3 regions of the Pseudarthrobacter sp. Hb11 genome follow, and region 2 is predicted to be linked to each of the others. Evidence: riboswitches for the same ligand, from Rfam matches in the RefSeq annotation. Region 2 holds a riboswitch; each other region holds the start of a gene.
The links. A riboswitch is a leader RNA that binds a small molecule or an ion and turns the genes downstream of it on or off. The one in region 2 is predicted to bind thiamine pyrophosphate.
Positions count from the first base shown of each region.

Region 1: it holds a riboswitch for thiamine pyrophosphate, as region 2 does, so the genes downstream of both, thiC (phosphomethylpyrimidine synthase ThiC) here and AC50X7_RS04935 (FAD-dependent oxidoreductase) in region 2, are expected to answer to the same signal.
Region 3: it holds a riboswitch for thiamine pyrophosphate, as region 2 does, so the genes downstream of both, AC50X7_RS08175 (ECF transporter S component) here and AC50X7_RS04935 (FAD-dependent oxidoreductase) in region 2, are expected to answer to the same signal.

Region 1 covers NZ_JBWZCM010000016.1:12,523-22,397, reverse strand. Annotated here, with positions in the region: gene AC50X7_RS16925 (alpha/beta fold hydrolase) at 1-1, shown strand, start outside; gene thiC (phosphomethylpyrimidine synthase ThiC) at 1-1,785, opposite strand, end outside; TPP riboswitch at 1,829-1,936, opposite strand; gene AC50X7_RS16915 (amidohydrolase family protein) at 2,014-3,096, shown strand; gene AC50X7_RS16910 (VOC family protein) at 3,206-4,081, shown strand; gene AC50X7_RS16905 (hypothetical protein) at 4,215-4,655, shown strand; gene rpsP (30S ribosomal protein S16) at 4,864-5,280, shown strand; gene AC50X7_RS16895 (RNA-binding protein) at 5,282-5,524, shown strand; gene rimM (ribosome maturation factor RimM) at 5,630-6,193, shown strand; gene trmD (tRNA (guanosine(37)-N1)-methyltransferase TrmD) at 6,194-7,006, shown strand; gene rplS (50S ribosomal protein L19) at 7,268-7,627, shown strand; gene lepB (signal peptidase I) at 7,712-8,389, shown strand; gene lepB (signal peptidase I) at 8,390-9,232, shown strand; gene rnhB (ribonuclease HII) at 9,235-9,875, shown strand, end outside.
Region 2 covers NZ_JBWZCM010000002.1:258,175-268,049, reverse strand. Annotated here, with positions in the region: gene AC50X7_RS04950 (DEAD/DEAH box helicase) at 1-1,687, opposite strand, end outside; gene AC50X7_RS04945 (RNB domain-containing ribonuclease) at 1,988-3,490, opposite strand; gene thiE (thiamine phosphate synthase) at 3,605-4,339, opposite strand; TPP riboswitch at 4,367-4,485, shown strand; gene AC50X7_RS04935 (FAD-dependent oxidoreductase) at 4,478-5,833, shown strand; gene thiS (sulfur carrier protein ThiS) at 5,830-6,066, shown strand; gene AC50X7_RS04925 (thiazole synthase) at 6,071-6,880, shown strand; gene AC50X7_RS04920 (4a-hydroxytetrahydrobiopterin dehydratase) at 6,927-7,265, shown strand; gene AC50X7_RS04915 (hypothetical protein) at 7,339-7,641, opposite strand; gene AC50X7_RS04910 (DUF3107 domain-containing protein) at 7,682-7,906, opposite strand; gene AC50X7_RS04905 (TetR/AcrR family transcriptional regulator) at 7,958-8,623, opposite strand; gene moeB (molybdopterin-synthase adenylyltransferase MoeB) at 8,708-9,875, shown strand, end outside.
Region 3 covers NZ_JBWZCM010000003.1:329,672-339,546, reverse strand. Annotated here, with positions in the region: gene AC50X7_RS08190 (DUF4383 domain-containing protein) at 1-170, opposite strand, end outside; gene AC50X7_RS08185 (hypothetical protein) at 309-518, opposite strand; gene AC50X7_RS08180 (heme-degrading domain-containing protein) at 608-1,150, opposite strand; TPP riboswitch at 1,223-1,363, shown strand; gene AC50X7_RS08175 (ECF transporter S component) at 1,419-2,042, shown strand; gene AC50X7_RS08170 (ABC transporter ATP-binding protein) at 2,042-3,601, shown strand; gene AC50X7_RS08165 (energy-coupling factor transporter transmembrane component T family protein) at 3,598-4,398, shown strand; gene AC50X7_RS08160 (glycoside hydrolase family 25 domain-containing protein) at 4,416-5,243, opposite strand; gene AC50X7_RS08155 (UDP-N-acetylglucosamine 1-carboxyvinyltransferase) at 5,421-6,944, shown strand; gene AC50X7_RS08150 (glutamate--cysteine ligase 2) at 7,012-8,241, shown strand; gene AC50X7_RS08145 (O-succinylhomoserine sulfhydrylase) at 8,475-9,683, opposite strand; gene AC50X7_RS08140 (rhodanese-like domain-containing protein) at 9,684-9,875, opposite strand, start outside.

The DNA.
Region 1 (9,875 bases), on a different contig from region 2:
GGCGCCCGGGCGTCCGGCGGAGACGCGCGGCTCAGGCAGGTAGACCTTGCCGCCGGCGGCCAGGAATTCCTGGCTCTTGTCCCGCATGCCGGACGCCAGCTTTGCAAGTGCCGCCTGGGACTCCGCTGAACCGTATTCGTCCCGGATATCCTGGCTGATCCTCATCGAGCAGAACTTTGGACCACACATGGAGCAGAAGTGCGCGGTTTTGGCGGGTTCCGCAGGAAGGGTCTCGTCGTGGAATGCCTCGGCCGTCACCGGATCGAGGGACAACGCGAACTGGTCCCGCCAGCGGAACTCGAACCGCGCCTTGGACAGCGCGTCATCGCGTTCGTGCGCACCCGGGTGGCCCTTGGCGAGGTCTGCTGCGTGCGCCGCAATCTTGTAGGTGATCACCCCTGTTTTGACGTCGTCCTTGTTGGGCAGGCCAAGATGTTCCTTGGGAGTGACGTAGCACAACATGGCGGTGCCGTAGCGGGCGATCTCCGTGGCGCCGATGGCAGACGTGATGTGGTCGTACCCCGGTGCCACGTCGGTAACCAGCGGCCCCAACGTGTAGAAGGGCGCCCCCTTGCACAGCTCCTGCTGGCGTTCGGCGTTCTCCCGGACCAGGTGGAACGGTATGTGGCCGGGGCCCTCCACCATCACCTGCACGTCGTATTCCCAGGCGCGCTGCGTCAGCTCGGCCAGGGTGTCCAGTTCGGCGAACTGCGCGGCGTCGTTGGCGTCCGCCGTCGCGCCGGGCCGCAGGCCGTCGCCCAACGAAAACGCGACGTCGTACCTGGCGAAGATTTGGCAAAGCTCGTCGAAGTGCGTGTAAAGGAAGTTTTCGCGGTGATGCGCCAGGCACCAGCCTGCCATGATCGACCCGCCGCGGGACACGATGCCGGTCACCCGGTTGGCGGTCAGGGGAACGTACCGGAGCAGGACTCCGGCGTGGACGGTCATGTAGTCCACGCCTTGTTCGCACTGCTCTATGACGGTATCGCGGAATATTTCCCAGGTCAGCGCGTTCGCTTCGCCGTTGACCTTTTCAAGGGCCTGGTAAATGGGGACGGTGCCGATCGGAACCGGCGAGTTGCGGATGATCCATTCCCTGGTGGTGTGGATATCTTCACCGGTGGACAGGTCCATGACGGTGTCAGCGCCCCACTGCGCGGCCCACTGCAGCTTGTCCACTTCTTCCGCGATGGAACTGGTGACGGCCGAGTTGCCGATGTTGGCGTTGATCTTCACCAGGAAGGCCTTGCCGATGATCATGGGTTCGGACTCGGGATGGTTGATGTTGTTCGGCATGATGGCGCGGCCGGCAGCCAGTTCGCTGCGGACCAGCTCCACATCGCAGTTCTCCCGCAGCGCCACGAAACGCATTTCGGGCGTGATGGTGCCCTGCCGTGCATAGCGCATCTGCGTCACCGTCCTGCCTTCGACGGCGCGGCGGGGCACCGGCGGCGTGCCCTTCCACTCCACGCTGGCGGCACCGCGGCGGACAGCCGAGCGGCCGTCATCGAACAGGTTCCGTCCCCTGCCGCCGTAGGTTTCCGTGTCCCCACGTGCTGCTATCCACTCGGCGCGGAAGGGGTTGAGGCCACGGACGGGGTCGCTTCCCGGGCCTGCCGTCCGGTAGGTGCGAAACGGGCCGTTGGCCTCGCCGTTTGGCGAGTCCGCCAAGGAAATCTCAGTGACGGGCACCCGGATACCAGAGGTTTCATCGTGGATATAGGCCAGCGAATGGGACTTCAGCGACTGGGTAACAGGTGGCTGGTCCTGGCCGCCGGCCGTCATACCGGACGGAATGTGGGCGGGGCCCAGCTGTGCTTTTGGTGTACGCAAGGGAATACTCACTTCCTTCGCCGGCATTACCCGGACAGGTTCAACGGTCGCAGGCTGCGTCAGCCCGATCTCAGCCCCTGCAGGGGCACCCGTGTGGTCAGGAACGAAGCTACCACAGCCGTCCGGGAGGGGCTTGTCACCTTGCCGGTGCTAGCCTGACTGGCGAGGAAGAGGGGCCTAATGCCGGAAGTTATCGAATTCAGCGGCCCGGTGCTCACCGGGCCGGACACCGTGCGGCGGGGACTGTGGTCCGTTGACGGGCTGTTGACCTTCACCCGGCCGCCGCTCGTTCCCGAACGGGTCCTGGACGGCTGCGTGCTTCCGGGCTTCGTTGATGCCCACTGCCACATCGGGCTGGGACCCGGCGGCGCCGTGGATCCTGCGACGGCGGAGGAACAGGCCCGGACGGACCTGAACGCAGGCACATTGCTGGCCCGGGACGCCGGTTCCCCTGCTGACACCCGCTTCCTGCAGGACAGCCGCGACGCGCCGGTGCTGATCCGGGCCGGCAGGCATGTAGCCAGGACCGGCCGGTACTTACGGGGTTTCGCTGAGGAAGTTGAACCGGACGGCCTGGTGGAAGCCGTCCGGAAGCAGGCCCGGGACGGCGACGGCTGGGTCAAGCTTGTGGGGGACTGGATCGACCGCGGCGCCGGTGACCTGGCGCCGTCGTTTCCCGCCGCCGTCGTTAGGGACGCTGTCCAGGCGGTGCACGACGAGGGGGCCCGGATCACCGCGCATTGCTTTGCCGAAGACACCCTGGACCAGATGCTGGACGCGGGCATCGACTGCATCGAACACGCCACCGGGCTCCTGCCGCGGCACCTCCCGCGGTTCGTGGAGCAGGGCATCCCCATTGTTCCCACCCTCATCAACATCGCCACTTTCCCGGACATCGCAGCGCAGGCGGAGCCCAAGTTTCCCCGGTACGCCGCACACATGCGCGCGCTGTGGGAGCGCCGGGCGGAGCGGGTGCTGGAGGCGTACGAGGCAGGGGTGCAGATCTACGCCGGTACCGATGCCGGCAGCGTCATACGGCACGGCAGGATCGCCGATGAAATCCTTGCCCTCCATCACGCAGGGCTTCCCATGGCCGCTGCCCTCGACGCCGCCTGCTGGGGCGCCCGGGAGTGGCTGGGCGCCGAGGGTCTGCAGGAGGGGGCCCGCGCCGACGTCGTGCTGTGCAGGGAGGATCCGCGGAAGGTTCCGGAAACGGTCAGCGGGCTGGCAAACGTTGTGCTGGGCGGCCGCGTCCTTCGTTGATGCCGGCATCGGGAGGACTTTTGTGGCACTTGGAATAAATTGAAGCTTCAAGTAATTTTAATAGTCATAGGCCCCCACCCCAAAGGGCCCCAGCACCGGGAGTTCCCACATGACTGCAGAAACCGCAAGCCAGGACCTTCTTCCCGCCGACCTCACCATGGGCACCGTGATGCTCAAGGTCGGCGACATGAAGGTTATGACCGATTACTACCAGCGGGCCCTTGGGCTTGAGGTTGTCGCCGAGCAGGACGGCGGAATCTACCTCGGCCGCCTGCAGAAGCCCCTGGTCCACCTTGCGCCCGCTCCCGGGCTGAACCTCCCGGGCAGGGGAGAGGCCGGCCTCTTCCACACGGCGCTGCTTTTTGACAACCAGGCAGACCTCGCAGCCACCATCGCCACCGCGGCACAGTTCGAGCCCCGCTCGTTCACGGGCAGCGCCGACCATCTCGTCAGTGAGGCCTTCTACTTCAACGACCCGGAAGGCAACGGCATCGAGCTGTACTGGGACCGGCCGCGGAGCAACTGGTCCTGGAACGGCACCGACGTGGTCATGGACAGCCTGGCCCTGCCGCCGCAGCGTTACCTGGAACAGCACCTCACCGAAGAATCCCTGGAGCGCCAGCACGGATCCGTGGCAGGAATTGGCCACGTCCACCTCCAGGTGGGCGACGTCCATTCTGCCCGCGACTTCTACGTGGGGATCCTCGGCTTCGAAAAGACTGCGGGCTGGCACGGGCAGGCATTGTTCGTCTCCGCCGGCGGCTACCACCACCACATGGCCATGAATGTCTGGAACAGCCGTGGCGCCGGGCCCCGCAAGGACACACTCGGCCTCGGCGAGGTACTCATCGAGGTGCCGTCCGGAGACGACGTCGGGGCTCTCGCGGACCGCCTGAAGGTCGCAGGGCTGCCGGCCCATCACACTGGCGCGGAGCTGCGGTTCGAGGATCCCTGGCGCAACAGAATCCGGGTGGCGGTCCGCTGACGCTTGCGCCCCCTGCGCAGGCCCCCCGCGCCTGGGCAGGGGCGGGCTTTGTACTAGGCTGAAGCCGAACGGCCGGGGCGGCGGGCGCCGCTTTCCTGAAGGCCGCACCGTCGACGGAATGAGGGCAATTCCCATGGGCTTTACCGAAATCTTTGTGGCCACCCACGAAGGCGCGCTGAAGCGCGCCGGAATCCTGGACCAGGGCGGAAGCGCGCCTGCCGGCGATGCTGTCAGGATCCAGGGAATCAGTGATTTCGAAGTAGAGCAGCTCGGCGACCTGGCCGGCACTGCGGTGCACGCCGGTGGGTCCGACTATGAGCTGACCATGGTGGACGTTTCGAGCGATTCGCTCCTGGCTGTCCCGGCCGCCATGGTCCGTGCCCTGGCGGACCTGCTCTCCTATGAAACCGAGGGGGAAGGCAACGTCCTCGACGACGTAGCCGAGCAGTGGGCAGCCCAGGACGACATGCCGTTCGAAGCAGCCCAGGCACGGACCTATGTGCAGCAGCTGGCGGAACTGGCCGGCGGAATCGACGACGCAGAACGCACCGGCCTGTACGTCTGGTCCTCCTGACACCACCGTCGGCTTCCCTGCCCGGTGACGGCGGGCGGGGTCCCAAGTCGAAATCCGGACGCTCATCTGGCACAATAAACAGGTACTCGATCTGCGTGGCCCCTCTCTCCGCGTCCGGATCCTGTCCTTCGAGCCCGCAAGTACGGCCCGCCCCACGGGTGCAGAACGCCGGGTTCACCCCCTTTCTGAAACAGGAGTGACCACAAAAGTGGCCGTAAAGATTCGCCTTAAGCGCTTTGGCAAAATGCGCGCACCGTACTACCGCATCGTCGTCGCAGACTCACGCACCAAGCGTGACGGCCGCGCCATCGAGGAGATCGGCAAGTACCACCCCACCGAAGAGCCCTCGTACATCGAGGTCGACTCCGAGCGTGCCCAGTACTGGCTCTCCGTCGGCGCCCAGCCGTCCGAGCAGGTTGCCGCTATCCTGAAGATCACCGGTGACTGGCAGAAGTTCAAGGGCCTCCCGGGCCAGGAAGGCACCCTGAAGACCAAAGCTCCGAAGGAAGCCTTCGTTGCCCCGGAAAAGGGTTCTGTGATCATCCCGGAAGCCATCACCAAGAAGGCATCCAAGTCTGACGCAGCCGAGGCACCGGCCGAAGCAGAGACCACCGAGGCTGAGTAAATTGCTGGCAGAAGCGCTCGAACACCTGGTCCGGGGGATCGTTGATTCCCCGGATGACGTCAAGGTCAGCTCCAAGAGCAACCGCCGCGGGGACACCCTCGACGTGCGGGTCCATCAGGACGACCTCGGACGGGTGATCGGCCGCCAGGGCCGCACGGCACGCGCACTGCGCACCGTTGTGGCAGCCCTGGCCGGCGGCGAACCGGTAAGGGTCGACGTCGTCGACACCGACCGCCGCCGCTGAGCGCTCAGCAACATCAGTTTTTGCTCCGGCCCCTCCACCAAACGGTGGAGGGGCCGGAGTGCTTTCACCAGAACACCGCCAACCACATCCAAGACAGAGGAACACATGCAGCTCCAGGTGGCACGAATCGGCAAACCCCACGGCATTCGCGGGGAAGTTACGGTCCAGGTCCTGACGGACGCCCCTGGGGACCGGTTTGTGCCGGGTACTGAATTTGTGGTGGAACCGGCGTCCGCAGGTCCGCTTACCGTGAGCAGCGCCCGCTGGAACAAGGACATTCTCCTGCTGGGCTTCGACGAGGTTGGGACCCGCAATGAAGCGGAGACCCTGCGTGGAGCCAAGCTCTTCATCGAAACCGAAGAGCTCGACGAGGACGACGACGAAGGCTGGTACGAGCACGAACTGGTCGGGCTCGAGGCCCGCGTCGGTTCCCGCGCAGTGGGCAAGGTCACCGCACTGAACACCATGCCCGTACAGGATCTTTTGACGGTCACCACCCCGGATGGGGAAGAGATCCTTATTCCCTTCGTCGAGCAGATCGTCCCCGAGGTCAACATCGAGGAAGGGTTCATCCTCCTCACCCCGCCGGACGGCCTGTTCGAGGTCAACTCGGACCAGGAGGCGGGGCCCGACCAGGACGGTGTGCCGGAAACCGAAGGCAAAGCCTAAATGCGGATCGACGTTGTCAGCATCTTTCCCGAGTACCTGGCGCCGCTGGAACTATCGCTGATCGGCAAGGCACGCCAGGACGGGCTGCTGGACCTTCGTGTCCACGACCTCCGCGCCTTCACCACGGACAGGCACCGCACAGTGGATGACACACCCTACGGCGGCGGCGCCGGCATGGTGATGAAACCTGAACCGTGGGCCCAGGCACTCTCCTCGATCGCAACGGACCGTCCGGAAGATGCGGGCAAGCCGGTCCTGATCGTTCCATCGCCGGCGGGGGAGCGGTTCACGCAGGCCCTCGCCTACGAGCTGGCCGAGGAGGAACATCTGACGTTTGCCTGCGGGCGGTACGAGGGCATCGATGAGCGGGTCATCGAGTGGTCCCGCGAGCACTTCACCGTCCGCCCCGTCAGCTTGGGCGACTACGTCCTGAACGGCGGGGAAGTGGCCGTCCTGGCCATGGTGGAGGCCATCGGCAGGCTCCTGCCGGGCGTTGTTGGCAACCCCGAGTCGCTGGTGGAGGAGTCCCATTCCGACGGGCTGCTGGAGTACCCTGTCTACACCAAGCCTTCCGTCTGGCGGGAACGCGAAGTGCCGGCCGTGCTCCTCAGCGGCAACCACGGAAAAATTGCGCAGTGGCGCCGCAGCGAACAGTACCGACGGACGGCGGAGCGCCGCCCGGACCTGCTCGAAACGTTCGACGCCGGGAAGCTGCCGCGTGCCGACCGCACCGCCCTGCAGGACCTGGGGTACGACGTCGTCGACGGCCGTCTGCTGCGCCGCCCGGACGCGCAGGCGGAACAGCCGGACTGACCCGGCCGCCGGTTCGACGCGGAAGGAACCAAAATTGGCTGTACGTGGCGGACTGTGGCAAAATTAGTCCTTGTGTCTGCTGGGTCCGCACCTGCCACAGGGGGAGCGCAACCAACAGCTAAGACAACCGTCCTCTTCAATCAGTGAAAGAGAGCGGACCACTTACCTTTCGGCAGTAATTTCCGGTAGCGCTGCAAGCGTCCGGGCTTGGCTGCCGTGACCCAAAGTGAATGACCTGTGGCGTTCACCAGGAGTGCAATCATGCATATTCTCGATTCCGTAGATGCAGTTTCGCTGCGCACCGATGTTCCCGAGTTCCGCGCGGGTGACACCCTCAAGGTTCACGTGAACATCATCGAAGGCAAGAACTCCCGTGTCCAGGTATTCCAGGGCTTCGTCCTTGGCCGCCAGGGTGACGGCATCCGCGAGACCTTCACGGTCCGCAAGGTTTCCTTCGGCGTCGGCGTGGAGCGTACCTTCCCGGTACACTCCCCGATCATCGACAAGATCGAGCTCGTTACCAAGGGTGACGTGCGCCGCGCCAAGCTTTACTACATGCGTGCACTGCGCGGTAAGGCTGCGAAGATCAAGGAAAAGCGCGACTTCAGCACCGCCAAGTAAGTCCTTAACAGACCTACAGAGGCAGGGCCGCAGCCGTATCCGGCCAGCGCCGGAGCCATGCACCAGCGCCCAGGATACGGACTTATGGACCAGACAAAACGCCAGCCCCGAAAAACGGGCTGGCGTTTTGTGTTCCTTGCCCTTGTCCTGGCCATTGCCGTCAGCGGGCTGGTCCGCGCCCTGTGGCTCGACGTCTACTTCATTCCGTCCGAGTCCATGGAACCGGTCCTTGAGGGCGGGGACCGCATCCTGGTGTCCCGCACCGATTTTCGGTCCGAACCCGTCCGGCGGGGCGACATCGTGGTGTTTGACGGCCGGGGAACCTTCGCGCCGCTTAACAGCGGCAAGGGTCCGCTCGCGGACGGCGCGTCCGCGATCACCCAATGGCTTGGCCTCACCGGCAGCGACACCACGTATGTAAAACGGATCATCGGCCTGCCAGGGGACACCGTGGTCTGCTGTGATGCCGACGGGAAGATCACCGTGAACGGCGAGCCGCTGGATGAGCCCTATATCTTTCCCGGAGATGCCCCCAGCACCGGGAAGTTCAGTGCCGAGGTGCCTGACGGGCGGCTGTGGCTGCTGGGTGACCACCGCTCGCTGTCCGCCGATTCCCGGAGCCTGCTCGGTGCTCCCGGCGGGGGAATGGTGCCCGTAGACCGTGTTATCGGCAGGCCCGTCCAGATCATTTGGCCGCTTGATAGATTTGCTGAAGTACCTCGGCCGCCAGCGGCAGGCCCCTTAACAGAGAACGGACAGTAAATGCCCGAGAACCATGCGCGGACACCCGAACCGCGTCCCGACGGAGCTTCGGATTCCCGGGCCGACGCCGCACCCAAGGCAGCCGCACCTGAGGCAGCCGCCACGGGCCCTGAAGGACCTGCTCCCAAACAAGCCGGCAGCCGTGCTGCCGCCAAGGCCAGCGGGAAGGACGGCGGAAGCCAGCTGCTTGCCTGGCTGAAGGAAATTGCCACGGTGGTAGTGATCGCGGTGGTGCTCTCCTTCCTCATCAAGACCTTCCTGTTCCGGGCGTTCTTCATCCCCTCCGAGTCCATGGTTAGCACACTCGACGTTGATGACCGGATCTTTGTTAATCTCCTGGTGCCTGAACCCTTCTCGCTGAGCCGTGGTGACGTGGTGGTCTTCCGCGACACCAAGGGCTGGTTGCCGGCCGCCGAGGAAAGGGCCGACGGACCGTTCACCTGGGTCCAGGACGGCCTGACCTTCGTGGGCCTCCTGCCGGACAACTCCGAGCAGCACCTGGTCAAGAGGGTCATCGGTCTGCCAGGGGACCACGTGGTCTGCTGTGATGCCGGCGGTAAACTGACTGTCAACGGGACCGCCATCGACGAAAGCTACATCAACCCGGCTGAGGTTCCGCAGGTCCGCAGCTTCGATGTGACTGTCCCCGAAGGCAAGGTGTGGGTGATGGGCGATAACAGGAACCATTCAGCTGACTCCAGGGCGCATATGGATTCCGACGGCGGGTTCATAGATATCGCCGACCTCGAAGGCAAAGCCGCGGTCATCGCCTGGCCGCTGAACCGCATCACAGCCCTGGGCAACTATCCGGATGTGTTCCGAAACGTACCGGCGGCCCCCTGACCATGTCCTCCGCAGTTCAAGCCGGCACCGCCAAAGCCAGGCAGGCGACGACGGATCCCGCAAAGGGTGGCGCCGCTAAGGGACGGGCTGGATCATCAAAGGTGGCCGCGCGCCCTGCCAAGGCGCCTACTTTGAGGCACGAACGCACGTTCAAAGCCCAGGGTGCACGGCTGGTGGCCGGCGTGGACGAAGTGGGACGCGGCGCCCTTGCCGGTCCCGTGAGCGTAGGCATCGCCGTTGTGGACCTGGAGCGCCAGAAGCCGCTTGCCGGAGTGAAGGACAGCAAGCTCTTGAGCCCCGCCGAACGGGAACGGCTTGATCCACTGGTCCGCAGGTGGAGCGTGGCGTCCGCCGTAGGCCACGCATCGGCGCAGGAAATTGATTCCATCGGGATCATCGCGGCCCTGCGCCTGGCAGGCACCCGGGCCTGGCAGGAAATTCTCGCCGCAGGAGTCACCCCCGACCTGGTTCTCCTGGACGGCAGCCACAACTGGCTTTCTCCCGCAGACCAGCTGTCATTGTTCGACGAGCCCGTTCTTGACGCCGGTTGCGACGCACCTGTGCACACCAAGATTAAGGCCGACATGCAGTGCCTGAGCGTTGCCGCTGCCAGCGTCATCGCCAAAGTGGAGCGGGACAGGAT
Region 2 (9,875 bases):
CTGTGTCGCTGCCGGCTACTACCTCGCCGTTGCGGCGGCGGGTACGTGTGCGGGAGCGGCGGGCACGCGAAGGCTGCTCGCCCTCGGTTGCGGTGGAGGTTGCGGCGGGTGCGTCGCCGGCAGCAGCGGGGGCTGCTGCTGAATCGGAAGTACGACGACGGCGCTCGCCGGCGCGGCCCGCGGAGTCACCGCCGGTGCGGCCGCCGTCGCGGTTTCCGCCCCTGCTGTCTCGGCCGCGGCTGGTGCGGTCCCGGCCGTCGCGCTCCCGGGAGGGAGCGCTGTCACGGCCGCCGCGGCTGTTCTTCTTGCCGGTTTCACCGAGGTCTTCGAGGACCTCGGCGTCAACGCCGGCAAGGGTGCGCTTGTCACGGGGCAGGCGGCCCTTGGTGCCTACGGGGATGTCCAGCTCCTCGAAAAGGTGCGGCGAGGAGGAGTAGGTTTCCACGGGCTCCGGAACACTCAGGCCCAGGGCCTTGTTGATCAGGCCCCAGCGGGGCATGTCGTCCCAGTCAACGAAGGTGACCGCGGTGCCCTTATTGCCGGCGCGGCCGGTACGGCCCACGCGGTGCAGGTAGATTTTCTCGTCTTCCACGCACTGGTAGTTGATCACGTGGGTGACGTCATCGACGTCGATGCCGCGTGCGGCGACGTCGGTGGCCACCAGGACGTCCACCTTGTTGTTGCGGAATGCGCGGAGGGCCTGTTCGCGGGCGCCCTGGCCAAGGTCACCGTGGATGGCGGCGGCGGCGAAACCGCGGTCCACGAGCTCCTCCGCCACCTTGGCGGCGGTGCGCTTGGTTTTGGTGAAGATGATGGTGCGGCCGCGGCCACGCGCCTGGAGGATGCGGGCCACAACTTCAATCTTGTCCATGCTGTGCGCACGGTAGATGAGTTGGCGGATGTCGCGCTTGGTGAGGCCCTCGTCATCAGGATCTGCCGCGCGGATGTGCGTGGGCTGCGTCATGTAGCGGCGGGCCATGGCGATGACCGGGCCGGGCATGGTGGCGGAGAACAGCAGGGTCTGGCGGACGGCGGGGGTGCCGGCGATGAGGGTTTCGACGTCGGGCAGGAAGCCGAGGTCGAGCATTTCGTCGGCCTCGTCCAGGATGACCATTTTGACGTTCTTGAGGCTCAGGTGCTTCTGCTTGTAGAGGTCGATGAGGCGGCCGGGTGTTCCCACCACGATCTCCACGCCCTTCGTCAGTGCCTCCACCTGGGGCTCGTAGGCACGGCCGCCGTAAATGGTGGCGATGCGGGCGTTCCGTTTGCGGGATGCCGTCTGCAGGTCATTGGCCACCTGGACGGCGAGTTCGCGGGTGGGCACGATGACCAGGGCCTGCGGGGCGCCGGGAACGGCCAGCTTCTCGTAGCCGGGGTCGTCCTGGCCTACTACCCGCTGGAGGGCGGGGATGCCGAAGCCAAGGGTCTTGCCGGTGCCGGTCTTGGCCTGGCCAATGATGTCGTGGCCGGACAGGGCAACCGGCAAAGTCATTGCCTGGATGGGGAAGGGGTGGGTGATCCCGGCGTCGGCCAGGGATTCCACGATATCGGCCCGGACGTTGTAGTCGGCGAAGGATTTCTCCTCGATTTCGTGCGGCTTCTCGTCCGAGATGATGGTTTCTTCGGGCTCGAGGACTTCGGTGCCGGACTCGTCGGTCAGGAGCTGGTGGGTATGCAATTCACTCACGGTGGAGTTTCCTTATTCATTTGGGCAATGGCGCTGCCTGCTCAACGGGCCGGCCGCAAGGCTGTTCCGGAGCACGCTCGGGCGCACACGCAATTCCAGTGGAAGCCGATCGCGGGCTATCTAAATGCTGGCACTGGTGACCAGCGGGTGTATCTCAAGATCGCGTAGGGGCGGGCTTGTTGGTTTCAAATCAAGGAAATCAACGACCGGGCATCCATTTCTACTTCTTCAGTCTAGCCGCAGACAGCCCAATTCCCGGCTTTGCGGCCCGGTGGGCACATGACACGGCTTGTTGCGCCGCTACTCCACGAGCTCGAAGTGGACTACCCTCGTTGCGATATCCGAGGAGACCAGGCGGACCCGGACCTTGGTTCCGGACTCCAGTTCACCGGCGCAACGGGCGGTCACGGCGGGGTCCGCGATCTGGATAATGCCCGAACCGCCGTTGCCGTTGCCGTTCTTCCCGTTCCCGTTCCTGCCGTTGCCGTTCCCGTTTTTACCGTTCTCTTTTTGCGGTTTGGACCCGGAGATCACGATCGCCTCGAATTCCTGCCCAATGTGGTTGACCAGTAGGGCCGCCTCCACGGTATCCAAAGCCATGCGCTCCATCCGAGACGCGAGCTGGTCGGAGCCGGCCATAATCTCGGGCAGGGTTGGAAGGGCATCCCGCGCCCACCCCGGCACATGGCCGCCGTTGCTCAAAGCCTCGCAGATCACCAGCACAAAGCGGTCCACCAGGCGGCGCAGCGGCGCGGTGGTGTGGGCGTAGGCGGCACCGATGGCCGACTGGTCAGCGTCCTCCGGCAGGGAGCCGTCAAAGGCGGTGTAGGCGGCGCCCCGGAACAGCATGCCGGCTGAGTGCATAATGGCCAGCTGGCGGGGTTCGGTGGGGTCCAGGCTGCGCAAGTATTCGCCGTAACTGACTTCGCCATCCCAGGGTTTGCCAAGAACCTCGGTCTGCAGCCGGAAGTGGTTCAGGGAGCGCTCATCCGGGGCCGGCATGGTGCGCAGGATGCCCACCTTCCCAGCCAGCATGAGCTGAGCCGCCGCCATCCCTGTCATGAGGGATATCTGGGCGTTCCAGTCCTCTACCGGAAGCTGGGGAGCAGCGGCAATCCGGTAGCCGCCGTCGGGAAGCTGGACAATCTCCTGTTCCGGCATGTTCAGGCTCGCGCCGCCGCGGACCCGTTCCAGCTCAACGCGCTTGAGTCCCACCTCTTTGAGGAGCTGCAGTACCGGCGAGGCGGAGCCGGCATCGAGTTCGGCCTGCACCTCTTTATAGCTGAGCTTCGCGCGGCTGCGCATCCTGGCCCGTTTCACGGTCACCGAGTTCACCTCGGCGGCGCTGTCCAGGCGGAAGTCCCAGACGAAGGCAGAACAGTCCTGGCCGGGGAGGAGGCTGCCGGCCTGTTCGCTGATCACTTCCGGATGCAGCGGGATCCGCCCGTCGGGGGCGTAGAAGGTCTGGCCCCGGCGTCGCGTTTCTGCGTCCAGGGGCCCGCCGGGGTTCACAAAGGCGGGGACATCCGCGATCGCGTACAGCACGTGGTAGCCATCGCCGTCGGCTTCAATAAACAGCGCCTGGTCCAGGTCCGTGGACGACGCCGGATCGATGGTGATGAAGTCGACGCCGGTGAGGTCCTCGTCAGGGAGCTGCAGGGACTCAACTGCCGCTTTCGCGTCAGCCACCGCGTCCTCAGGGTAGGAGCCCGGCAGCTCAAGCTCGGTCCGCAGGGCGCCCAGAGCTTCCTCGAGCGCGTTGGTGTGCTCGTGGACGTTGGGACCCAGCCGATGGTGTGACACGAAAATCAGCCTAGCCCGAATTCACGCCATAGTGCAGGCACCGGGCCCGGAGTGCCGTTGGTGGCCCTACCGCGTACCGCGCCTTCGGAGGTGGCAGGTGGCAGGTAGCGGGTGTCAGGAGTTGGGGGCGTTTAGGGCGGCGAGCAGCGACGCTGCGGCGGCTGCCGGATCGCTGGCCTCCGTAATGGCGCGGACCACCACAATCCGGCGGGCGCCCGCTTCCACCACCTGCTCCACGTTGATTTGGTCGATGCCGCCTATCGCAAACCAGGGAACACCGCCGTCGGGCTGCCCATCCTGCCCTGAACGCGCAACTTCGGCGGCATATCGCACCAGCTCGAGCCCGACGGCGGCCCGCCCGGGCTTGGTGGGGGTTGCCCAGACCGGGCCGACGCAGAAGTAGTCCAGCCCAGCGGGGGCCGCGGCCGCAGCGAGGGCGGCGTCCACCTGAACAGGGCTGTGGCTGGAAAGGCCAATGGCCGCGTTGCCGTTGAGCAAGGTCCGCGCAGCGCCCAGCGGCAGGTCTTTTTGGCCGATGTGGAATACCGGCGAGCCGGACAGAACAGCGATGTCCGCCCTGTCGTTGACCGCCCAGAGCCGGCCGTGCCGTTCTGCCGCCTCCTTGAGGACTGCCAGGAGCTCCAGCTCCTCGGCTGCCTCGATGGACTTGTCCCGAAGCTGGATGATGTCCACCCCGCCGGCAAATGCTGCATCGACGAACTGGTCAAAGTCGCCGCGGTCCGTGCGGGAATCCGTGCAGAGGTAGAGGCGGGCGGCGTGGAGGCCGTTGCTGACCTTGGCATTGCTGAGGACATCGGTGCCGGCGGCGGGGGTATGGGTCACATTCATGGGGAAAAGACTAGTTCCTCTACACTTGCCTCGTACTGCGGGAGCCCGCGGCAGCTGTCACAAAGCGCCGGGCTGAGAGGGCGTCAGAGCCGACCGCTTGACCTGATCCGGTTAATGCCGGCGTAGGGAAGGAGACACATGCGCGTACCATCCAACTGCCCTGTAGACAGCCCGCCCAGGCGCGTGGACGGAATTTTCCAGGCCGACGTGGCAGTCATCGGCGGCGGAGTCATCGGCCACAGCATCGCCTGGGAGGCGAAGCGCTCCGGCCGGACAGTGGTGGTCATCGACGACGCACCGGGTACGGGGGCCAGCTGGGCTGCCGCCGGAATGCTGGCTCCGGTGAGCGAGCTGCACTATCAGGAAGAGGATCTCCTGGAATTCATGCTGGACGCCTCGGCCCGCTGGCCCGCCTTCGCCGCCCGCCTCGCAGCAGCATCGGGGGCAGATCCGGGATACATCACGACGCCGACCCTCGCCGTGGGTGCGGACGCCGCCGACCGCAGGGCACTGATGGACCTGCGCGCCGTCCAGCAGGCGAACGGCCTTTCCGTTGAACCGCTGACCGTCCGGACTGCCCGGCAGCGCGAGCCACTTCTCAGTCCCGGGATTGCCTGCGCGCTGGACACCCCCGCAGACCACCAGGTGGATCCGCGGCTGCTGGTGGCCTGCCTGCAGGCTGCCTTGACCGGCGACGGTGACGGGGACGGGGTCGGGAACGGGAACGGAGCCGCCGGGCCCGGCACTGCAGCAGCGGGCGCCGTCGACGATCACGCGGTCCTGGCCCGGGCTGCCGGTCTGTTGTGGCACGACGGAGCCGTTGCCGGCGTACGCCTCGCAGGCGGCGGAACGGTGCTGGCCGCCGAAACGGTCGTGGCGAACGGGCTGCATGCGGCAGCCCTGGAAGCACTGCCCAAAGACTTGCACCTGCCGCTCCGGCCCGTCCACGGGGACATCCTGCGCCTCGCAGTTCCCGGCCATTTGCAGCCGCTGGTGACGTCCACCGTCCGCGGGCTGGTGCACGGCGTTCCGGTCTACATCGTGCCCCGCCGGGACGGCACGGTGGTGATCGGGGCAACCCAGCGTGAGGATGCGCCGTCGGCCGCCGATGCCGTCTCCGCGGGGGGCGTCTACCGGCTCCTCCGCGACGCGCAGGTGCTGGTTCCCGCCGTCGCCGAACTCGAGCTGCTGGAATCCACGGCCCGGGCCCGCCCCGGAACTCCTGACAACGCACCGCTGCTGGGGCGGGTTCCCGCCGCTGGTAAGGACGCTGCGCCGGACTCCGGGCACATTGCCGGCCTCATCATCGCCACCGGGTTTTTCCGCCACGGAGTCCTGCTGGCGCCGGCCGCCGCTGCCGTCTGCCGGGAGCTCCTGGACGGGTATGAAGACCCCCGCTGGGCTGCCTTCAACCCGGGCCGCTTCTCCGCCAAGCCAGGTGCCCGCACTCCTGCCCGCCTTCGCAACACACCGCCCATAAAGGAAACAGCATGAACATCACCTTGAACGGAACCCTGCACGTTGTGCCCGAGGGTGCCTCCATCACCGTGCTCGTCAGCGAGGTCACCGGGCGCCCCCTCGCTGCCAGCGGCCAGGCAACTGACGGCCGGAAACTTGGCGTGGCCGTGGCCCACAATTCACAGGTCGTGCCCCGCAGCCAGTGGTTTGCCACTGCGCTCGCGGACGGCGACGACGTTGAGCTCGTCACGGCAGTGCAGGGAGGCTGACACCATGACCGAAATCGTCACCACCACAAGCCTTGCAGGCCACGACGATCCGCTGGTGATTGACGGCGTCGCACTGACCTCCCGGCTCATTATGGGCACCGGCGGCGCGCCAAGCCTGGACGGACTGGGAGCAGCCCTGCTGGCCTCGGGCACGGGACTGACCACGGTGGCTATGCGGCGGTATTCCACCGCGGAGACGGGCTCACTCTTCCAGCTGCTCTTGGACCACGGCATCCGCGTGCTGCCCAACACTGCAGGCTGCTTCACGGCGCGGGACGCCGTCCTGACCGCCGAACTCGCCCGTGAGGCGCTGGAAACCGACTGGGTGAAGCTTGAAGTCATCGCCGATGAACAGACTTTGCTGCCGGACGCCGTCGAGCTGGTGGACGCTACGGAACAACTCGTCAACAGGGGCTTCAAGGTCTTCGCATACACCAACGACGATCCCGTCCTCGCGCTGCGGCTTGAGAACCTCGGGGCCACCGCGGTGATGCCGCTCGGGGCGCCGATCGGCACCGGACTGGGCATCCTGAACCCGCACAACATCGAGCTGATCGTGTCCCGCGCCGCGGTGCCGGTGGTTCTGGACGCCGGCATCGGTACTGCCTCGGACGCGGCCCTGGCCATGGAGCTGGGGTGCGACGCCGTGCTTCTGGCCACCGCCGTGACCCGTGCCCAAAATCCTGCGCTGATGGGGGAGGCCTTCAAACACGCGGTGATCGCCGGTAGGCTGGCGAAAGCGGCCGGCAGGATCCCGCGTCGCGAACATGCACTGGCGTCGTCGGCTATGGAGGGCCGGGCCGAGTTCCTGTAGCCCGCTCCCGGTGCCGCGGACGCCAACCATCAGGCGAGGAGCAGCTATGGCCGGCAAGGACGTTCTTTCTCCCGAGCGGCTCGAGGACGCCTTGGCTGTCCTGCCGGACTGGCGGTACCGCGAGGGTGCACTGGTGACCGTGTACAAGCTGCCGACGGCGGCTGCCGCACTTGAGCTGATTGCCGCCGTCGGGCGCCTTGCCGAGGAACAAAACCACCACCCTGACCTGGACTGGCGGTACAACCGGGTGTTCCTCTGCTACACCTCCCACGACGCCGGGGGAGAGGTCACAGCCCGCGACGTGGGCGCGGCCGAAGCGGTGCGTGAAGCTGCAGCCGCGCTCCAGGCAGTTGCTGAGCCGGAGAGGCACCCTGCCAGCTCTTAACCGACTGTGACCACCGCCCAAGGGCAGTGGTCATAGTCGTTGCTTGGCTTGCGATTCCGTACTTGCGATTCGGTTAGAGCTTCAGGGCATCAGTCAACCGTTGCAGGTCATGCCTGGCCCTTGTGCGGCCCAAGTAGAGGACCACAGCAACCGCCGCGGCCGCTCCCAGAACCATGGGCAGGACCCACGGCAGCCACGTCATCCCCGGCCGGTAGCCAAAGCCCGCAGCCATCAGGATGATCCAGCTGACAGCTCCGACACCCACGCTAACGGCCGCGGGAAGGACTACTCCGTATTTTGTGTGCCGCTTGTCGTTGGCCCAGACGATAAAACCTGCGGCCGCCGTCACCAGCACCACGATGGTCAGCGAAAGCATGGCTCTCCTTGAAATAACCGCCCGTCAGCGGTGCCTGGGGCTAGAACTGGCCGAAACCTACGCGACGGACCTCTTCGGCGCCGATTTCCACATACGCCAGTGCCTTGCCGGGAACAATGATCAGGCGTCCTTTGTCATCCTTCAGGCGCAGTTCGCCGCCGTTGCTGATGGCTTCCTGCACGACCTTGGCCACTGAGTCTGCATCATCATTTGACTCCAGGACAATTTCGCGGCCAACGTTCTGCACGCCGATCTTAATTTCCACAGGGGGCCTCCCAGCCGGTTCACGTTTCTCGGGTTATGTCTTATTTGTAGTCTAGGACTCTTTGGGGAAGCGAGAGATTCCGCGCCAAGCTAAACGGTAGATGAGGTCGCTGGCCACATTGAGGTCCAGGTTCCCGTCAGTTTCGAGCCAGTACCGGGCACTGACCTGTGCCATCCCGGCAAGCCCGCGGCCCAGCAGCTCTGCCTCCAGGTGGGGAAGCTTGGTGTCCTCGGCGATGACGCGTGCAATGGCATCGGCAAACGTCCGGTTAAACGTCTCCAGCCGCGCGCTGACATCGGGATCGTTGATGAGGTCGGATTCGAATACGAGCCGGTGGGCCTGGTCATCGTTGGCGATGAACTGGAAATAAGCCCGCATGACGGCCTGCACGCGTTCATCATTGTCCGTGGTGGAGTTCAGGGCTCCCAGCATCAGGTCAGTGAGGGATGCCAGATGGCTTTCGAGCAGGGCAAGGTACAGTTCCCGCTTCGAGGGGAAGTGCTGGTACAGGACCGGTTTGCTGACGTGCGCCGTCTCAGCGATTTCGTCCATGGCTGCGCCGTGATAGCCGTTGGCCACGAAGACTTCCTGTGCCGCGGAAAGGAGTTGCGCGCGTCGCTCGTCCCGGGGAAGCCGGGCGGACCGTTGCCCGGCGGGGCGCGGAGCGGTTTGCGGTTCGGCTGCGGACGGGCCGTCAGCCCGTGCTTCATGGACCACAGTTGTCCTTCTTTCCCTTGCAGTTACCCCCACTCTACTTCGGGGTAATATGACCCGGCGGTATCCCGGGGCATACATTGAAGTATGGCTTCGACATTCACCGCAAATGTTTCGACTGTTTCACTGGATCCGCTCGTTGAACCGGCAGGTGAGCTCACTCCTGACGAGGTGGAACGCTATTCGCGGCACCTCATTATTCCCGAGATCGGGGCGCTGGGGCAGCGGCGGCTCAAGAACGCAAAAGTACTGGTGATCGGCGCCGGCGGGCTCGGATCTCCGGCTCTGCTCTACCTTGCGGCTGCAGGGGTGGGAACGCTTGGAATCATCGACGATGACGCCGTTGACCTCAGCAACCTGCAGCGCCAGGTCATCCACGGCGTGGCCGACGTCGGGCGGCCCAAGATCGAATCGGCGCGGGACGCCATCGCCGCCCTCAATCCGCTGGTGGATGTCCGGCTGCACAACGTCCGCCTGGATGCTTCCAACGCCCTGGAGCTGTTCGCCGGCTACGACCTGATCCTGGACGGCGCCGACAACTTCGCCACCCGCTACCTAGTCAACGACGCCGCCGCCATCCTGGGTAAGCCGTACGTCTGGGGCTCCATCTTCCGTTTTGACGGGCAGGTGAGCGTCTTCTGGGAAAAGCACGGTCCCACCTACCGCGACCTCTATCCTGAGGCGCCGCCCGCGGGCTCCGTCCCTTCGTGCGGTGAGGGCGGCGTCTTTGGCATGCTCTGCGCTGCCGTGGGATCGCTGATGGTCACCGAGGCAGTAAAGCTGATCACCGGCGTCGGACGTTCCCTGCTGGGGCGCGTGGCCCTGTTCGACGCCCTCGGCGGCAGCTGGCGCGAAATCCGTGTCTCGAAGGATCCGGCAGCTGAGCCCATCACGGAGCTGACGGATTACGAGGCGTTCTGCGGCATCACGCCGGCGGCGCAGGCGGACACGGAACACACGGTCACCGCCACCCAGCTGGCCACCATGCTCGCATCGCGCAATGCCGGCCTGAAGGACTTTGAGCTGGTGGATGTGCGGGAGTCCGGCGAATACGACATCGTTCGAATCGACGGCGCCGTGCTCATACCACAGGGACGGATCCTTGCGGGCGAGGCGTGGCAGGAGCTCCCGCAGGACCGGGACATTGTGTTCCTCTGCAAGGCCGGGACCAGATCCGCAAACGTGCTGGCCGCCGCGCAGAAGGCCGGTTATCAGCGGGTCAGCCATCTCGACGGCGGCATCCTCGCCTGGGTGC
Region 3 (9,875 bases), on a different contig from region 2:
CCCATAAGCAGGGCTCCCGAACCGTGTCCGGCCATGCCCAGTGCTTCGTAATCACTGGTGATCCCGGGGATGAACCCCAGGACACCCACCAGCAGGAAGAGGGTACCCGTTGCAAGGGCCGCCTTTTGCAGGCCTGTCCTCGCTCCGGTGGCGCGGGTGCTGACTGTCATGACCTGTCTCCTCAAAAGCCTGGAGACAACATAGTAAGCATGATTACTAATATAAGCTAAGTAAGGCCATCCTGCTGTTGGAACCCGCGCAGCTGCCGGCCGCCCTGCCAGCCACAATTTCCGCGGCCGCTGGTGGCCTTAATCCTCCGGGGTGCTCCACACATAGGGGTTTGGATGGTGCCCGCCGCGGCGGCCGTGCTCATACCCCTGCTGCCAGGCATTCCCGACGGCGGACACCAGTTCCGCCAGCAGGGGATAGTAAGGGTGGTCCGGGCCGATGTAGATCATTTCCTCCGCGGCCTTGTCCACGGCCGCCCGCACCTGGTTGTCGGCTGCATTACCGAGCATGGCGCCCCTCCTTTGGAACTTTCCCGCCACCCGCTTTGAATGTACTCCGGGCGTTCCCGGGGGTCCATTGCGCCCGTTGAGGCCCGGCGTCAGTCCGTGCGCATGGAGCTGAGGACCTCGCGCAGGGCCTGTACCACCAGGTTGTGGTCCTGCACTTGGGGAAGCCCTGAAACAGTTACCGTGGCCACTGCCCCCACGCCAGTGACGTACACGGGGAACGAGCCGCCGTGGGCGGCATACCGGCTCTGATCGAACCAGCCTTGGTCCTCAATCCGTCCGCCGCCGAGCCGGGCGCGCAGCCCCACCAGCAGGGAGGGCGCCTCGTACCGGGCGGCGGTGCGCTGTTTGGCCCGGATCCAGTGCTCATTGTCCGGGGTGGCACCGGTCAGGGCCACATGGAACAGGACCTGCTCGCCCCTGGTGATGTCAATCGCGATGGGGAACTGGCCCTCCTTGCCCAGCTCGACGAGCAGCAGCCCCAGATTCAGTGCATCGTCCATGGAGAAGCCAGGAAACTGAAGCTCCCGGATTTCGCCCTCAATCCGGGCGATAAGCGCTTGCAGCGAACCTTCCGGCTGGGTGGCATCGGAATCCGGATCGAACTCAGTCACATGGGGGGAATTGGCAGTCATGGCCCACAATCTACCCCTCCTCCGGTGTAAACTGGACCCCGCCCACCAGGGCAAATATTTACCAACAGAAACATTCAACGACAGGGGAGCGCCGCCGTCGGGCATCACTGGCCAAGCCAGGATCCGCAGGTGGGCGCTGAGAGTGCGGACAGCCGCAGACCCTCGAACCTGATCCGGTTAGTACCGGCGCAAGGGAGTCGAGTTCTCGAAGCACCGCAGCGGCGTGCCGTTGCCGTGCTTTCCCCTCCTGTTCCTCAGGAGGAATCGCATGGCAACTACAGCAATCAAGAAGACCACCAGCAGGTCCTGGCGCGTCGTGGACATCGTGGTGGCGGCGTTGATCGCCATCGCCGGCGGCGTCATTTTCTGGGCCTGGTCCCAGGGGGCGGCCGCAGTCTCGGCGCCCATGAACGCCCTTTACCCTCCGCTCACCGGCTTATTGGCCGGCGGCTGGATGATCCCCGCGGTACTGGGCATGCTCATCATCCGCAAGCCTGGGGCCGCACTCTTCTGCGAGACCGTTGCAGCCACCGGCGAACTGCTCATGGGCTCGCAGTACGGCGCCTCCGTGCTGTTCTCCGGGTTTGTCCAGGGTTTGGGTGCCGAAATCATCTTCGCGATTTTTGTGTACCGGAAGTTCAACCTGCCGGTTTCCCTGCTCGCCGGCGCTGCTGCCGGGCTGTTCTGCGGCCTGAATGACTCCTTCGCGCCCTGGGGCTGGAACATCGCCTATTCCGGCGGGGACAAGCTTGCCTACATTATCTTCACCGCGGTCTCCGGTGCCGTCATCGCAGGCACGCTGTCCTGGCTCGCCACCCGCGGCCTGGCGAAGACCGGAGTCCTGAGCTCCTTTGCGTCGCGCAAGGCAGCTACGGAGCCAGTCCTCTCCTGATGACAGCTCCTTCCCTCCACGGCGCGTCGGTGGCGTCGCAGCCGGCTGCCGTCACCGCCCGCGGCTGGGGCTGGCGGCATGCCGGGCGGTCCAGGCCTGCTGTCCGTGCCCTTGACCTGGACATCCGGCCGGGGGAGCGCGTGCTCCTGCTGGGCCCGTCCGGGGCAGGCAAGTCGACCCTCCTCCATGCCTTGGCCGGGGTGCTGGGGGACGCTGAGGACACCGACGACGGCGGCGCGGCCGGGGATTCCGACGAGTCGGGTTCGCTGCTGATTGACGGCGCCTCCCCCCGCGGGCAGCGCGGCAGGGCCGGACTGATGCAGCAGGACCCGGAGACGCAGGTGGTCCTCTCGCGGGTAGGTGACGACGTCGCCTTCGGCGCCGAGAACCTCGCCGTGCCCCGCGCCGATATCTGGGCCCGCGTGCATGAGGCCCTGGACGACGTCGGGCTCTCCCACCTGCCGCTGGACCACCCGACGTCGGCCCTGTCCGGCGGGCAGAAACAGCGGCTGGCGCTCGCGGGCATCCTTGCCATGCGGCCGGGGCTGCTCCTCCTCGATGAGCCGACGGCCAACCTGGATCCCGCCGGGGTGGTGGAGGTGCGTGACGCCGTTGGCCGTTGCCTCGACAAAACCGGGGCAACACTGGTGGTGGTGGAACACCGCGTGTCTGTCTGGAAGGACCTGGTGGACCGGATCGTGGTGCTGCAGCCGGGCTCTTCGACGGATCCTGCCGTGCTGCTGGATGGGCGGCCGGACCAGGTTCTCAGGGAAGCCCGGAGCATGCTTATCGTGGCCGGGGTCTGGGTGCCTGGCCACGTGCCGGCTACGCGTCTCCGTGCGGCGGATCCTGCTCCCGGCAACGGGGACCTTCTGCTTGCCGCCGAGGAACTGGCCATATCGCGGGAACGTGCCCGCCGCAAGGGTCTCCGCAAACTGGCGCCCGTGCCGGTGCAACAGGGGATTTCCGCGCAGGTCCGGGCAGGGCAGGCCCTGGCCATCACCGGGCCCAACGGCGCAGGGAAATCCACGTTTGCACTGACCCTCGCAGGGCTGCTGCGGCCCGTCGACGGCAAGGTTTCCGCCACCCTGGCGCTTAGTCGCGGTGCGGGAATTGACCCGTTTAAATGGAAGGCGGAGCAGCTGATCGAGCGGGTGGGCACGGTGTTCCAGGAACCCGAGCACCAGTTCGTCACCGGGAACGTGCTCGACGAACTGCGCTTTGGCCCGCGGCATCTCGGGCACGGCGAGGAACGGGTGGATGAACTGCTGGAGCGGCTCCGGCTCACCGAACTCGTTGACGCAAATCCGTATACGCTCTCGGGCGGTGAAAAGAGGCGGCTCTCGGTGGCCACAGTCCTGGCCGCGCATCCCCAGGTCCTGGTCCTGGATGAACCCACCTTCGGGCAGGACGCCAACACCTGGGCGGAGCTGGCATCGTTCCTGTCCGAACTCCTGGACGCCGGCACCGCCGTGGTGTCCGTGACGCATGACGCCGAATTCACGGCCGCGCTGGGCGGAACGGAACTGCGCATGGCGGCAGCGGCGGTGGCGCCGTGAGGCAGGAGCTGAACATCCGCGGCAACCACGCCCTGCTGACCCGCGCCAACCCGCTGAGTAAGTTCGCGGCCGTCTTCCTGATCACGGCCGTGCTGGCCCTGTCCATCGACTGGGTGTCAGCCTCCGTGGCGCTGGCCTTTGAGTTCCTGCTGTTCCCGTTGGCGGGGCTCACCCTGACGCTGCTGTGGCAGCGGGGGTGGCCGCTGATCCTTGCCGCGGCCGTCGGCGGCTGGAGCACCTCCATCCTGGCGGCGGACAGCGGAAAGACGCTGATCGACGTCGGCATCTGGACCATGAGCGAAGGCTCGCTGGAACTTGGGGTCGGGTTCATGCTTCGTGGCCTGGCAATTGCGCTCCCGGCGGTGCTGCTGATGAGCTGTACCGATCCCACTGACCTTGCCGATGCGCTGGCGCAAAAGGCGCGCCTTCCGCACCGGTTTGTGCTGGGGACCTTGGCCGCCATGCGCCTGGTGGGGCTGATGGCGGAGGAGTGGCAGACCATTGGGATGGCCCGCCGTGCCCGCGGCGTTGGTTCCCGCGGCAGTGCCCTGCAGCGGCTGAAGGCAACGCTGGGCCAGAGCTTCGGGCTCCTGGTTCAAGCCATCCGGCGGGCCTCAAGACTGGCCGTCACCATGGAGGCGCGTGGTTTCGGCGGCGGAAGGCGGACATGGGCGCGGGAATCCACCTACAGCGGAATGGACCTATGGGTTCTTGGTGGTGGCGTGCTGATGGCGGGTGCAGCCTTTGCTGCGGCAATCTGGGCAGGGACGTGGAACATGGTGTGGCTGGGGAGCTGACTGACGGACGCAGGAGCTCAGTCGCAGGAGTGGTTGTAGTCGAATTTTCTGGAAACGAACTGGGTCAGAGCCACTTCACCGCCGTCGGTCAGTGGCGGGTCCGAGCACTTGGCTTTGGCCCCGGCGACGGAGCGCGCCCCGGCCAGCCAGCTTGGCAGCGAATAGAGGTTGCTTGAGTTGCTGACGGTACCCACGATCCGGCCCCATTGGAGACCGGTTGAATAGAGCCCGACTCCCTTAACGTCGATGCTGTGGAAGAAGTCCGTCATGCCCTCCAGTACCGTGCGGTTCGCATCCTTGTCTGTGGTGGACCAGCTGTTCTCGGTTTCCACGTCCAGCCACCAGAAATAGTCCGAGGGGTTGGTGATCCCGCGGATGTAGGCGTCGTCATAGGCCTTGGCGTAGCCGTACATGTAAGCGCAGGCTTTCCCGTAGTCGTTCTCCTCGCAGGAGCCGTAGGGGTTATGGACGGCCGATAGTATGGGGTATTCGTTGCTGGTGGGCCACCACGAGCCGCTGCTTCCAGGGTTGGCGGTATTGACGTAAAGGGACACCTTCGGCTGGGGCGTAATGCCGGATAAGGTTTCCGCCCATTCGAGCTGTTCCCTCAGGCAAGGGTTGGTGTTGTTGGCCAACCCGTTGTTGACGCCGACAATGGCAAAAGCCGGCTCCGCGGGAAGGGGCTTTTCACACTGGGGCCAGGAGACATCGTTGCCCAGCGTGGACTGCTGGCCTTCACCCGGCGAGGGCGCCGCGGACGCGGGCCCGGCAGGGAGCAGGAGCAGGACAGCGAACAGCAGGGCGGCCAGCCTAGCCGTTACCCGGGCGTCTTGAGTTCTGCGCACTGTCACCTCCGTCGTCGTCGAAAGTAAGAGGGTCTATCCAGTTTCCTCCGGTTCGGCAGGCACGGTCAACAATGCTGGCAGCTCGCTGCTATCGCATGTAGTGGGTAAACGCTCTCAGGATAGCGTTACACGGACCACAATGACTATTGTATAGCTCATTTGTGATATATTTGTGGCATGACGCAGGAAACCACCGAACACGTTGCCGCCATGCTCAGGGATGCCCGGGGCGAGAAGGGCTGGACCCAGGGCCAGCTGGCCGCCGAGCTCGGGACCAGCCAGAGTGCCATCGCCCGGATGGAGCAGGGCAAGCAGAACCTGAGCCTGAAAATGATCCAGCGCCTTGAGACGATCTTCGGCCGGAGCATCGTCAACGTGGGAAAACCCCAGATGACGCACCTTCGGGTGGAGGGCGGCCGCACGCTCTCCGGCTCCGTGGACGTTAACAGCAGCAAGAATGCCGGCGTCGCGCTGCTGTGCGCAAGCCTCATCAACCGGGGGACCACCATTCTTCGGCGTCTTGCGCGCATCGAGGAAGTGAACCGCATCGTTGAGGTGCTCAGCAGCATCGGGGTCGAGTGCACCTGGCTCAACGATTCCGACCTCCAGCTCCGCAGGCCTGCCGTCCTTGACCTGGAGGCAATGGACGTTGAAGCCGCCCGCCGCACGCGCAGCGTCATTATGCTGCTGGGGCCGTTGCTGGACGAGTCTTCGCAGTACCGCCTCCCGTATGCGGGTGGCTGCGACCTGGGCACGCGCACTGTTGAGCCGCATATGCAGGCCCTGCGCCAGTTCGGACTCACAGTGGAAGCAACTGCCGGTTTTTATGCAGTACAGGCCCCTTCTGCTGATACGCGCGACCGTTCCTTCGTGCTTACGGAGCGCGGCGACACTGTCACCGAGAACGCCATCATGGCAGCGGCGCACCGTGAGGGGACAACGGTGATCCGCAACGCCAGCCCGAACTACATGGTGCAGGACCTCTGCTTCTACCTGCAGATGCTGGGTGTGACCATCGACGGCGTCGGCACCACCACCTTGAAGATCACTGGGCGTCCCATGATTGATGCTGAGATTGAGTACTTCCCGTCCGAGGACCCCATCGAGGCCATGAGCCTCATTACCGCCGGCATTGTGACCAACTCCGAGGTGACCATCCGCCGGGTGCCCATCGAGTTCATGGAAATCGAGCTGGCCACGTTGGGGCAGATGGGCCAGCAACTGGAGATATCGGGCGAGTACACGGCCCGCAACGGCCGGACCCGGCTGGTGGACGTGACCACCAAGCCTTCGGAGCTGCACGCACCGGAGGACAAGATCCACCCGATGCCTTTCCCGGGCCTGAACATCGACAACCTGCCCTTCTTCGCCGTTATTGCCGCCAACGCCAGCGGGCAGACCATGATTCACGACTGGGTTTATGAAAACCGGGCCATTTACCTTACGGAGCTGAACCGGCTGGGTGCACAGGTTCAGCTGCTGGACCCCCACCGGATCTACGTCAACGGCCCCACCAAGTGGCGCGCTGCAGAGGTCGGCTGTCCGCCGGCCCTGCGCCCGGCAGCATGCCTGCTGCTGGCCATGCTGGCCGCCAGGGGAGTCTCCGAACTCCGGAACATTTACGTCATCGAACGCGGATATGAGGAACTCGCCGAGCGGTTGAACGCTATCGGCGCCAAAGTGGAGTATTTCCAGGACTGAACATTCACGCTTCGTCATGAAGCCATGGGGGCCTTCAAAAGGGGCCCGCCTGCCGCAGAATGTGAGTATGCGAACATTCGGCGTTGAGGAAGAACTCCGGATCGTTGATCCGGAGAGCGGGGAGCCGCTTGCCCTTGCTGATGCTCTCCTGTCGGGCCGGCGGTTGGCTGCCGATGACGCTCCGGATGACCCTCGGGATCTCGAAACGGAAGACAAAACCGTTTACGACGACGACGAGATGGGCTTGAGTGCCGAACTCAAGCTGGAGCAGATTGAGACGCAGACGCGGCCATGCCTGGAGTACGGTGTGCTGCTGGACCAGATCCGGGCCGGCCGGGCGCTTGCCGACAAGGCTGCCAGGAAGAATAATGCCCGGGTGGCCGCGTTGGCCACCTCGCCCCTTGGGCTGGCCAGCCACACCACTCCTGATCCGCGCTATGCCAGGATGTTGGAGCGTTTTGGCCTGACTGCCCAGGAGCAGCTGACCTGCGGTTTCCACGTCCATACCTATATCGAGTCCCAGGACGAGGGCGTGGCTGTACTGGACCGAATCCGCGACAAGCTTGCGGTCCTCACGGCCCTGAGTGCGAACTCGCCGTTCTGGAACGGTCTTCAGACCGGCTTTGAAAGCTACCGTACCCAGGCGTGGAACCGCTGGCCGACGGCGGGTCCCGCCGGTATTTACGGAACTTATTCTGCCTATCGCCGGGTGGTTACCCGGCTTTTGGACAGCGGGGTGATGCTGGACGAAGGGATGATCTACTTCGACGCCCGACTGTCCCGGAACCACCCCACTGTGGAGGTCCGCGTTGCCGACGTCTGCCTCCGCGCCGAGGATGCGGCCCTCATTGCCGTTCTCGTCCGGGCGCTTGTGGAAACAGCGGGCCGTGAGTGGCGTGAGGGCGTCGATCCCGCGCCGGTGCCCACCGTACTTTTGCGGATGGCTTCCTGGCAGGCGAGCAGCCAAGGGCTCAGCGGGGAGCTTTTGGACTTCGGTTCCTTCCGGCCGGCCCATGCTGCCGACGTAGTGCGTTCCCTGGTGGACTATCTCGCCCCGGTACTGCAGGAGCAGGGCGAGCTTGCCCTGGCCCGGCAAGGGGTAGAGGACGTTATTGCCCGTGGAACAGGGGCAGCTGAACAGCGCCGCGTCCGGGACAAGGCGTTGGCCGCTTATGCGCCTGAGGACTTGGGCTTTGGTGCAGTGGTCAAGCATGCAATAGACGTGACTATGCGCGGCTCCTTGGATTTCTCGAACGTCGATGAGGTCCCGGATTTGTTGCGGGTCCGCCAGCCCTGATATCTCCGGAGGTGTCTGGGAAGGACTGACGCAACTCATGTCAGCGGACGGAAAGCGACCCGCTCGGGATCCCTTTCTTCGGATGCAGTCCATAGTTCCGCAATCCAACCCGGCCAGTGTGGTGGTTCCCAGTGGTGGTGTTCGGCTTTGTAGTGACGGCCGGTGGGGGAGGTCGATTCTGGGGGTTGGTTCTTGGTTGCCGGGGTTGGTGTGGACGCAGCGCCAGCCAAACTCTAAATCTGCTTCAGTGCCTGTTCGAGGTCGCCAATCAGGTCATCCACGTCCTCCAAGCCAACCGAAAGCCGCACGACGCCGTCGCTCAGGCCAATGGCTGCGCGTCCCTCCGGACCCATGGCACGGTGCGTGGTGGTGGCGGGGTGGGTGATCAGGGACTTTGAGTCGCCAAGGTTATTGGAGATGTCAATGATGCGCAGGCCGTCCAAAAGCGCGAAGGCCGCTTCCTTGCCCGAGCGGCCACCCGTCGTCGCGAGTTCCAGGGTGAGAACGGTGCCGCCGGCACTCATCTGCTTGGCGGCGAGTTCATACTGCGGGTGCGACTTCAGCAGCGGGTACTTTACCCAACTCACGGCAGGCTGCTGCTCCAGCCATTCGGCCAGCTGAAGGGCTGAAGCCGAAGAGTGGTTGACGCGGAGGGCCATCGTCTCAAGGCCTTTGGTGAGCACCCAGGCGTTGAAGGGGGACAACGACGGGCCGGTGTGGCGCATGAGCTGCTTGACCGGCCCGTCAATAAATTCCTTGGTGCCGAGGATGGCGCCGCCCAGCACCCTGCCCTGGCCGTCGATGTGTTTGGTCCCGGAGTAAACAATCACGTCCGCGCCGAACCTTCCGCACCGCTGCAGCAGGGGAGTGGCAAAGACATTGTCGACCACCACCGTGGCACCTGCCGCGTGCGCGAGTTCGCTGACTGCGGCGATGTCCACAATCTCCTGCATCGGGTTGGACGGCGACTCAAAGAAGACGGCGGTGGTGGGCTGGGACAGGGCATCGCGCCACTGCTCCAGGTCCGGACCGTCCACAAACACTGTCTCCACACCCCAGCGCGGCAGGATTTCGTTCAGGATCACAAAGCAGGAACCGAACAGCGAGCGGGCGGCAACCACGCGGTCGCCGGCGGCCAGCAGGGCACCCAGGGCGGTGAAGACGGCGGACATGCCGGACGCCGTCGCGAAGCACGCCTCGGTGCCCTCGAGGAGGCGGAGCCGCTCCTGGAAGGTAGCCACGGAGGGGTTGCCGTAGCGGGAGTACACAAAGCGCTCGTCCTCGCCCGTGAAAGCGCGCTCTGCCGCAGCTGCGGATTCATACACGAACCCTGAGTTCAGGAACACCGCCTCGCTGGTTTCCTGGAAGTTGGTGCGGTCCAGTCCACCACGGACGGACTGGGTGTCGGGGCTCCAGCCGGCGGCGTCTTCGTTAAAGGTCACTTAGTTCTTTCCGAGATTGGTGGGCAGGCCGCGGTTCTTCCAGCCGTTGACGGTGCGTTCGCCGTACCGGTCAGGTTCGCCCTCGAAGCCCTCCAGCACGTTGTAGGAGGTGAAGCCGGCCTGGGTGGCAGCAATGGCGGCCGCGATGGAACGCTGCCCCGAGCGGCACAGGAATACCAGTTCGGCCGAAGC